DNA from 2 places in the Streptomyces sp. NPDC005808 genome. Region 1 is predicted to be linked to the other one. Evidence: riboswitches for the same ligand, from Rfam matches in the RefSeq annotation. Region 1 holds a riboswitch; the other holds the start of a gene.

What was found. Region 1 has a riboswitch for S-adenosylmethionine ahead of thrC (threonine synthase). Riboswitches for the same ligand answer to the same signal wherever they lie in the genome.
Region 2: it holds a riboswitch for S-adenosylmethionine, as region 1 does, so the genes downstream of both, ACFYPC_RS29455 (putative leader peptide) here and thrC (threonine synthase) in region 1, are expected to answer to the same signal.

The regions. Positions count from the first base shown of each region.
Region 1 is NZ_JBIAIK010000017.1:18,705-22,753, reverse strand. Features, by position in the region: gene ACFYPC_RS30525 (trehalose-6-phosphate synthase) at 1-553, opposite strand, end outside; gene ACFYPC_RS30520 (glucosyl-3-phosphoglycerate synthase) at 630-1,604, opposite strand; SAM riboswitch class I at 1,784-1,931, shown strand; gene thrC (threonine synthase) at 1,949-3,265, shown strand; gene ACFYPC_RS30510 (MoaD/ThiS family protein) at 3,399-3,674, shown strand.
Region 2 is NZ_JBIAIK010000016.1:4,333-8,381, forward strand. Features, by position in the region: gene ACFYPC_RS29445 (LLM class flavin-dependent oxidoreductase) at 1-975, opposite strand, end outside; gene ACFYPC_RS29450 (putative leader peptide) at 1,052-1,168, opposite strand; SAM riboswitch class IV at 1,214-1,327, opposite strand; SAM riboswitch class IV at 1,545-1,690, shown strand; gene ACFYPC_RS29455 (putative leader peptide) at 1,727-1,792, shown strand; gene ACFYPC_RS29460 (glutathione S-transferase family protein) at 1,885-2,664, shown strand; gene ACFYPC_RS29465 (peptidoglycan-binding protein) at 2,678-3,388, opposite strand; gene ACFYPC_RS29470 (SCO5389 family protein) at 3,542-3,934, opposite strand.

The DNA of each region.
Region 1 (4,049 bases):
GCGTGTGCGAGAAGTGACCGATCCGCAGGTCCGGGCGGAGTTCCCGCAGCATGCCGGGGACGAGGGTCAGGTGGTAGTCCTGTACGACCACCACGGCGCCCTCGGCCGCCTCGTCGGCCAGCGCCTGCGCGAACGCCCGGTTGTAGGCCTCGTACGACGCCCACTGGCGCCGGAACTCCACGTCGAAGACCGGCTCCAGCGGCGTCTGGTACAGCATGTGGTGGACGAACCACAGCACGGAGTTCGCGATGCCGTTGTAGGCGTCCGCGTGCACCTCGGCGTCGATGTCCAGCATCCGTACGCCGTCCTCGCCGACCCCGCGCCGCACCGCCTCGCGGTCCCCGTCGCCGAGCGCCGAGCACACCCACAGGGCGCCCGCGTCCGGGCCGATCGCCGACAGGCCCGAGACCAGGCCGCCGCCGCCGCGCCTGGCCTGTAGCTCGCCGTCCTCGCGCACGTCGTAGGAGACCGGGCCGCGGTTGGACGCGACGAGGATCCCGTGGGAGCCCTGCGGTGATGCCGTGGAAGCAGCAGTCGAAGCGGTGGAAGCCATACGCGTCAATCTAGCCCGGCCCGGAAACGCTCAAACGTACGGACGGGGTACTGCGCAGACGTATACAGCCGCCGGATTACGCCGCTTTGCGTGACTGATACTCCGAGATTTCCGCCATGGGAGGCCGTTCCTCCGTATCGACGGAGTAGGTGCGCGCCTCGAAGCCGGACTCGCCCCGTTCGAACTGGGTGATGGCCGGCCGGATGAGATGGCCGCGGGCGAGCCGGAGCTGTGCGGTGCGGTAGATCGCGGCGGACATCCGGCCCAGCGCCTGGCCGTCCTGGTGCCGGTGCTTGCGCACACCGACATCGACCTGGGCGAGCGCGTCGAGCCCCACCAGGTGCAGCGCGTCGACGAGCATGCCGAGCTCCACGCCGTATCCGACGGGGAACGGGAGCTGTTCGAGGAGGGTACGGCGGGCCGCGTACTCGCCGCCGAGCGGCTGGACGAAGCCGGCCAGCTGCGGCCAGTGCATGTTCAGCAGGGGGCGGGCCATCAGTTCGGTGACCCGGCCGCCCTGACCGGCCGCGGTCCTGCCGGAGGTGGGCTCACCCGGCAGGTTCAGCGGGCGGTCGTACATCGCCTTGACCAGGTCCACACCCGGATCGGTGAGCAGCGGTCCCACGATCCCGGACACGAAGTCCGAGGAGAACTCCTTGAGGTCCGCGTCGATGAAACAGACGATGTCACCGCTCGTCACCAGGAGTGACCGCCACAGGACCTCGCCCTTGCCGGGCACGGTCGGGATGCGGGGAAGTATTTCGTCCCGGTGAACGACCCGGGCGCCGGCGGCGGCGGCGACCTCGGAGGTGCGGTCCGTCGAGCCCGAGTCGATGACGACGATCTCGTCGACGAGGGGCACTTTGCGGGTCATCAGATCGCGGCGGATGATGGAGACGATCTCGCCTACCGTGGCCTCCTCGTTGAGCGCGGGCAGGACCACGCTCACCGTGGAGTTGGTGGATCGTTTCGCGGCTATGAGCTTCTTGAGCGGCCGGTCGGTCACGGACCAGGAGCGCGTGCTCAGCCAGCGCTCGACGTCTTCAAGCACGTGCGGCTCTCCCTTGCGTTCATTGGGATGCTTGTGCCCGTCTCCGCGGCAGCGTTCGGTGGGTCGCTGGCATCTCGCGGTTCGGACGGCTCTCTCCACCATCCAGGCCTTCGGTTACAGTCTTGAACAACGCTGATGACCATCGCATGTCGGGGGTCGTCCGGCGCACAACTGAATACCGCTCATCCAGAGGGGCAGAGGGATACGGCCCGTTGAAGCCCCGGCAACCCTCCAGCTGGTTCTTGTCACATCGACGTGGCGGGGCTCCCGGCTCGGGAAGGTGCCAAATCCGTCTCACGGCGAAGTGCGTCGTGAGGAAGATGAGGAGAAAGGGCCTCGCCTCCATGGCTGCGCAGACAGTTGCAAGCACCACGAACACCGTGACCTCCCCGGATTCCGCGAAGACCGTCGATCTGGGCCCCGCCGCCGCGCTTTCCTGCCGCGAGTGCGGACACCGCGTACCGCTCGGTCCGTTCTTCGCCTGCGAGGAGTGTTTCGGGCCGCTGGAGATCGCGTACGACTTCTCGGCCTACGAGACCGAGGACCTCCGCAAGCGCATCGAAGCGGGCCCCGCGAACATCTGGCGCTACGCACCGCTCCTGCCGGTCCCGGCGGACGTCGCGGAGAAGCCGAACATCAACCCCGGCTGGACCAAGCTCGTCAAGGCCGACAACCTGGCCCGCGCGCTGGGCGTCACCCCCGGCAAGCTCTTCGTCAAGGACGACTCCGGCAACCCGACGCACTCCTTCAAGGACCGCGTCGTCGCCCAGGCCATCGAGGCCGCCCGTGCCTTCGACTTCACCACCCTCTCCTGCTCCTCCACCGGCAACCTCGCGGGCGCCGTGGGCGCCGCCGCGGCCCGCGCCGGCTTCCGCTCCTGCGTCTTCATCCCGCACGACCTGGAGCAGGGCAAGATCGTCATGGCCGCGGTGTACGGCGGCGAGCTCGTCGGCATCGAGGGCAACTACGACGACGTGAACCGCTTCTGCTCCGAGCTGATCGGCGACCCGGCCGGCGAGGGCTGGGGCTTCGTCAACGTCAACCTGCGGCCGTACTACGCGGAGGGCTCCAAGACCCTCGCGTACGAGATCTGCGAGCAGCTCGGCTGGCAGCTCCCCGACCAGCTGGTCATCCCGATCGCCTCCGGCTCCCAGCTCACGAAGATCGACAAGGGCCTGCGGGAGCTGATCAAGCTCGGGCTCGTGGCGGACAAGCCGTACAAGATCTTCGGCGCCCAGGCCGAGGGCTGCTCACCGGTGTCGGTCGCCTACAAGGCAGGCCATGACGTCGTACGGCCCCAGAAGCCGAACACCATCGCCAAGTCGCTCGCCATCGGCAACCCGGCCGACGGGCCGTACGTGCTCGACATCGCGCGGCGTACCGGCGGCGCCGTGGAGGACGTCAACGACGAGCAGGTCGTCGAGGCGATCAAGCTCCTCGCCCAGACGGAGGGCATCTTCGCCGAGACCGCGGGTGGCGTGACGGTGGGTGTGGCGAAGAAACTGATCGAGAACGGTCTGCTCGACCCGACCCTCACCACCGTCGTCCTCAACACCGGCGACGGCCTCAAGACCCTGGACGCGGTGGCCTCGGACACCGGGCTCACCGCGACCATCCGCCCGAACCTGGACTCCTTCCGAGAGGCCGGCCTCGCATCATGAGCGGGGGCGCTCCGCCGGAAAGCCGTAACCGCGCCGCGGGCCGGCGGGGGCCGGCCGCGCTCCGCCGGCCCGGCCCCGCGCCCCTGGGGCGCTGTCCCGCCGCACCTGAGCATCCGACCGGAGGTCACACCGAATGAGCGTCAACGTCCGCATCCCCACCATCCTGCGCACCTACACCAGCGGCAAGGCCGAGGTGACGGCCGAGGGCGGCACCCTCGGCGAGGTGATCGCCGACCTGGAGCAGAACCACACCGGCATCGCCGCACGCGTCCTGGACGACCAGGGCAAGCTGCGCCGCTTCGTCAACGTGTACGTCAATGATGACGACGTCCGCTTCGAGCAGGGCCTGGAGACGGCGACGCCGGACGGTGCGGGCGTCTCGATCATCCCGGCCGTCGCCGGAGGCTGACCGTCACCCGCCATCACGCACGGTGATCAACATTACCTTGGGTAATGGCGATCACCGAGAGTTCATTGAATTGCCCCCTCCGTGAGAGAAGCGGAGGGGGCAATTCTGTATGGTTGAGCGCGGTACAGTTGGGGAAGCTGCTTCGCTTTCGAGTCGGTTTTATGCCGGGCGCATATGAGTCCTTGCCCGATGCCCGACAAGAAGCGGCCAAAGTGCCCCGCCTTTTTGAGCCGATTACGGCATTTACGGGGCCCGACTTGCCCTGAATCTTTGCGAATTCTACGCATATTCCCGATCGGTCGCGCTCAGAATTCTCGTCCGATTGACCTGTTGCAGAGGGCAGTTGGACAGATACATTCAGCCGCGGTCGACGCG
Region 2 (4,049 bases), on a different contig from region 1:
GGCGTCGAGCCTCTCTCGCCGGTCCGCAGCGGCGGCGGGGTCCTTGTCCAGGAACACCACCAGGTCACCGAAGAGGTGCAACGGCTCCTCGGCGCGTCCGGCCGCTTCCTGTTCGGTGCGGACCGCGGCGACGATGGCGCGCGCCTGCGCGGAGTCGTGCGGAGTGACGTATCCGATGTCGGTGCTGCGTCCGAGCAGCCGGAAGGGCGCCCCCGTCGTGGACTCGTGGGCCAGTGCGGTGACCAGGGGCTGACCCTGCGGTGGGCGGGGTGTGATGGAGGGGCCCTTGACGCTGAAGTGCTTGCCCTCGAAGTCGATGTAGTGCAGTTTGTCGCGGTCGACGAACCGGCCGGTGGCGACGTCCCGGATCTCCACGTCGTCCTCCCAGCTGTCCCACAGCCGGCGCACCGCCTCGACGTAGTCGGCGGTCTCGTCGAAGAGGTCGACGATCAACTCCTGCAGGGCCGGAGTCTCCAGGTCTTCGACACGGAGCTTGGGGAACTCACGGCGTCCGAAGTGAGCGGCCTCGTGTCGTCGCGCGGACGCCTGCACCCGCACGCCGGCACGGCCGGTGCTCACATAGTCGAGGGTGGCGATGGCCTTGGATATGTGGAAGGGCTCCGAGTGGGTGGTCACCACGCTCGGCACCAGCCCTATGTGGCTGGTCAGCGGCGCAACGCGGGCGGCGATGAGGACGGCGTCGAGTCGGCCGCGTACCTGGTCGGTGCGTGGGTCCGGTTCGCTGAGGCGCGCGGACTGCAGGCCGAGGCCGTCCTCGATGGTCACGAAGTCGAGCAGGCCACGCTCGGCCTCGGTGACCAGGTCGGTCCAGTACGAGGCGGTGAACAGGTCGTGGGGGCGGGCCACCGGCTCGCGCCAGGCGGCGGGGTGCCAGCCCGCGCCGTCGAGGGCGACAGCCAGGTGCAGTGCGGAGGGAGAAGAGGAGGACGAGGGCAACGACGTTGACGAGGACACGAAAGGGGTGCCTTCCTGATCGACCGTGTGAGATCGCCGGGCCTCGGCTGGGAGGGTGCGGCGGCGGGGTGACAGGTCAGGGACGACAGAGCGCGCCGGCCACGCGCTGAAGGTCGATGTGCGGCCGGGAGTACAGGTGCACGCGGCGGCGCGGGGCGAGAACCAGGACACGGAGACGGGGCACGGTCTGCACGTCCGTCACCTCCGCCCTTCCGGCTCGGCGGGCTGGAGGCCGCCGGCATCGCGCTTGCGGAACCCGGGGCGGGCACCGCCTGGTCGTCACCTGGAGCACCCCGCCGCGGAGGAGGGTTGCCGGTCAGCAAGCCAGGGCTTGACGCTGACGCTCATAACCTGCTGGGGACGTTACGGGAGGCCACAGCGGTGCGCAATGGGCCGGGGATCATGGTCGTGATCACGCCGCCGCGCGTCCTCAGGAGGGTCAACCACTGGGCTGCGCAATCTGTTCCACGCCTCCCGTACGGCCTGAGGCACGCTGGATGACCACCTGATGAGACTGCGCCGGAGGCCTTCTTGACGACCTCACGGAGCGCACCGACACTGACGGGGACGGTCACGATTGTCAGCGCCCTTCGGGCAGGTTCACCCTGCCTGTGAGGTCATCGGCCCCGGCCCGCTGGCAGGCAACCCTTCCACCGCGACGGGGTGCCCCGGGTGACGACCCGGTTCCGCCGGTGCGGCGGGACAAGCGTGGTCTCGCGTCTCGCGAGCCCCGAGTGCGGGACAGGTGGGAATGGCCAACAGCGGTTTGACGAGACGCCTGCACATCGATCTGTTGCGTGTCTCCAGCGCCTACTAGTCCGAGCGATCCGGACCAGTACGTAGCGCAGTCACTCCGTTCCGCCGCGGTGCCCACAAGGTGGCCGTGGCCTCCTCGTCCCATGGAGAGTCATGTCCGAGACAATCTCGCACGCCTCAAACACCGGTACGTCCAGCACGTGTACGTCAACTCCGTGCGCACCCAGCTCACTTGACGCGGTCCCCCATCCCCGGATCGCCGCGATCCCGTCCGCCCGCCCACACCGATTCCGCAGCCGTATCGGAGTGGGTCTCGCCGGCGGCTTCTACCCTGCCCCGCACCGCTACGAGCTGTATCTGTCCGCGCGCTGTCCCCTCTCGCTACGGGTTTCCATCACGCACGGCCTGCTGGGTCTCAAGGACTCGGTCGCCATCACACGGCTGGCGCTCCCCGCCGACACCCCCGCCGCGTTCGCCTCCCTGCGCGGGGTGTACGAGGCCACCTGGCACCACTACGACGGTCCGCTGACCGCCCCCGCGCTGTGCGACCGGTGGAGCGGACGTGTCGTCAGCAACCACACGCCCGACATCCTGCGCGACCTCGGCGATCTCTTCCCCGACCGCGCCGGATCCTGCCGCTCCCCGCTCCGCCCGTCGGAACTCGCCGCGGACGTCGACGCCCTGCGCGACCTCCTCGACCGGGATGTCACACCGGGCGCGCCGCTACAGGAACGGTCGGCCGCTCTCGACCTGCTGAACCGTCAACTCACCGCCGGTCCCTATGCGTTGGGCAAGGAACTGACCGCCGCAGACGTGGACCTCTGGGTCGCCCTGGTCCAACTCGAAGCGGTCCAGGACCTGTCCTCGTACGCACTCCTCCAGGACTACGTGCGACGTCTCGACGCCCACCCGGCCTTCCACCGGCACCTGTGAGCAGGCGGCTTCGTCAGGTACGGGATTCCAGGGCGGCCCGGGTGTCGTCGCCGTAGACGCCCGTCTCGTCACCCCGGATCCCGTACCAGAGCTGGAAGCGGGCCACGGCCGCGGTGAGGGTGGGGTCGTACGTTCCGCTCGTGACGCCGCTGTCGTAGACATCCGGGATGTGGAGCAGCCGTTCCTGGAGTTCCGCCACCTCGGGGCCGTTGTCTCCCTCCCGGAGGATGCCGGTGCCGTCCGGGTCCGCGGCGCCGGAAGGCGCCTGAGCGACGGGTGCCGTGGCGGACGAGGCGGCCCCGGCCTGCGATCGGCTGTCTCCGCCGGGCAGCAGCATGGCCACGGCGAATCCGACCAGCGCGGCCGCCACGACAGCGGCGACGACGGCGGCTCGGCGCAGGCCCGTAGCGTGTCCGTACCCTTGCCCGGCTGCACGCCCCGGTCGGCGCCCCGGCTCCTGCCGGGTCGGCGCCGCGGGCTTCGCCTCCTCGTAGGCGGCATAGTTCTCGCCCACCAGAACGGGCGGCAACTCCTCCGTCTCACCCAGGTGCGCCGAGGACAATCTGACCGACTCGTAGTTTTCGTCCGGGCCGACGGCCTGCTGATCCTCTCGGAACTCCCTCACCAGTTCCGCCAGGGCCTCCGTGCGGCGGCGCTGCTGGACGTAGGTGGGTTCGAGCGCCGGGCGGCGCATGGGCTGCTCGCGTTCGGGCGGTGTCGACACACTGCTCTCCTTCCGTGCGCGCGGTCTCCCGCCATCCCCGTGGAGAGATACGGAGGCACGGGCACGGGAGTTCAACCGCTGCCTACCACCTCGGTAGTGGGCTGCTCGGGTGACGGCCGCTCCGCCGAACGGCCCCCACCCGCAGCCGTCGGCTCAGCAGTCGCGGAACTCGGGTGACTGGTTGAGGATCTGGGAGCGCAGCGAGGTGAACCGGGTGTGGGTCTCGCCGCCCTGTGCCTCGGGGCGGAAGACGGCGACGCGATGGCAGTTCATGAAGGCGAGGGTGACGCCGAAGTGCCTCTCCAGGCTGGACCGGATCGCGTCACTGGCCAGCGCCCGCAGCAGCTGCCCGCGCTCCTTCTCCGAGGGGGGCGGTGTGTGGTTGTCGGCGAACTCCTTTGCCCCCGAACCCAGTTCACCGACCAGACCGGCGATGAGGTCGTAGGCGTACGGCAGGGACGTACGGACGGTTTCCACGAAGTCCTGTTCGCGGACCTGACCGCGTTCGGCTTCGGCGAGCAGCTTCGGGGAGACGTCGAGTGACATGAAGAGGCAGTCCTGTCGCTAGCTGGTTCGAGTGATGCGCGGTGAGGCGTCGGCGGGCGGTGTACGACGGCGTGGTGGGCCGTGTACGACGGGTTTGGTGCGCCGTGTACGACGG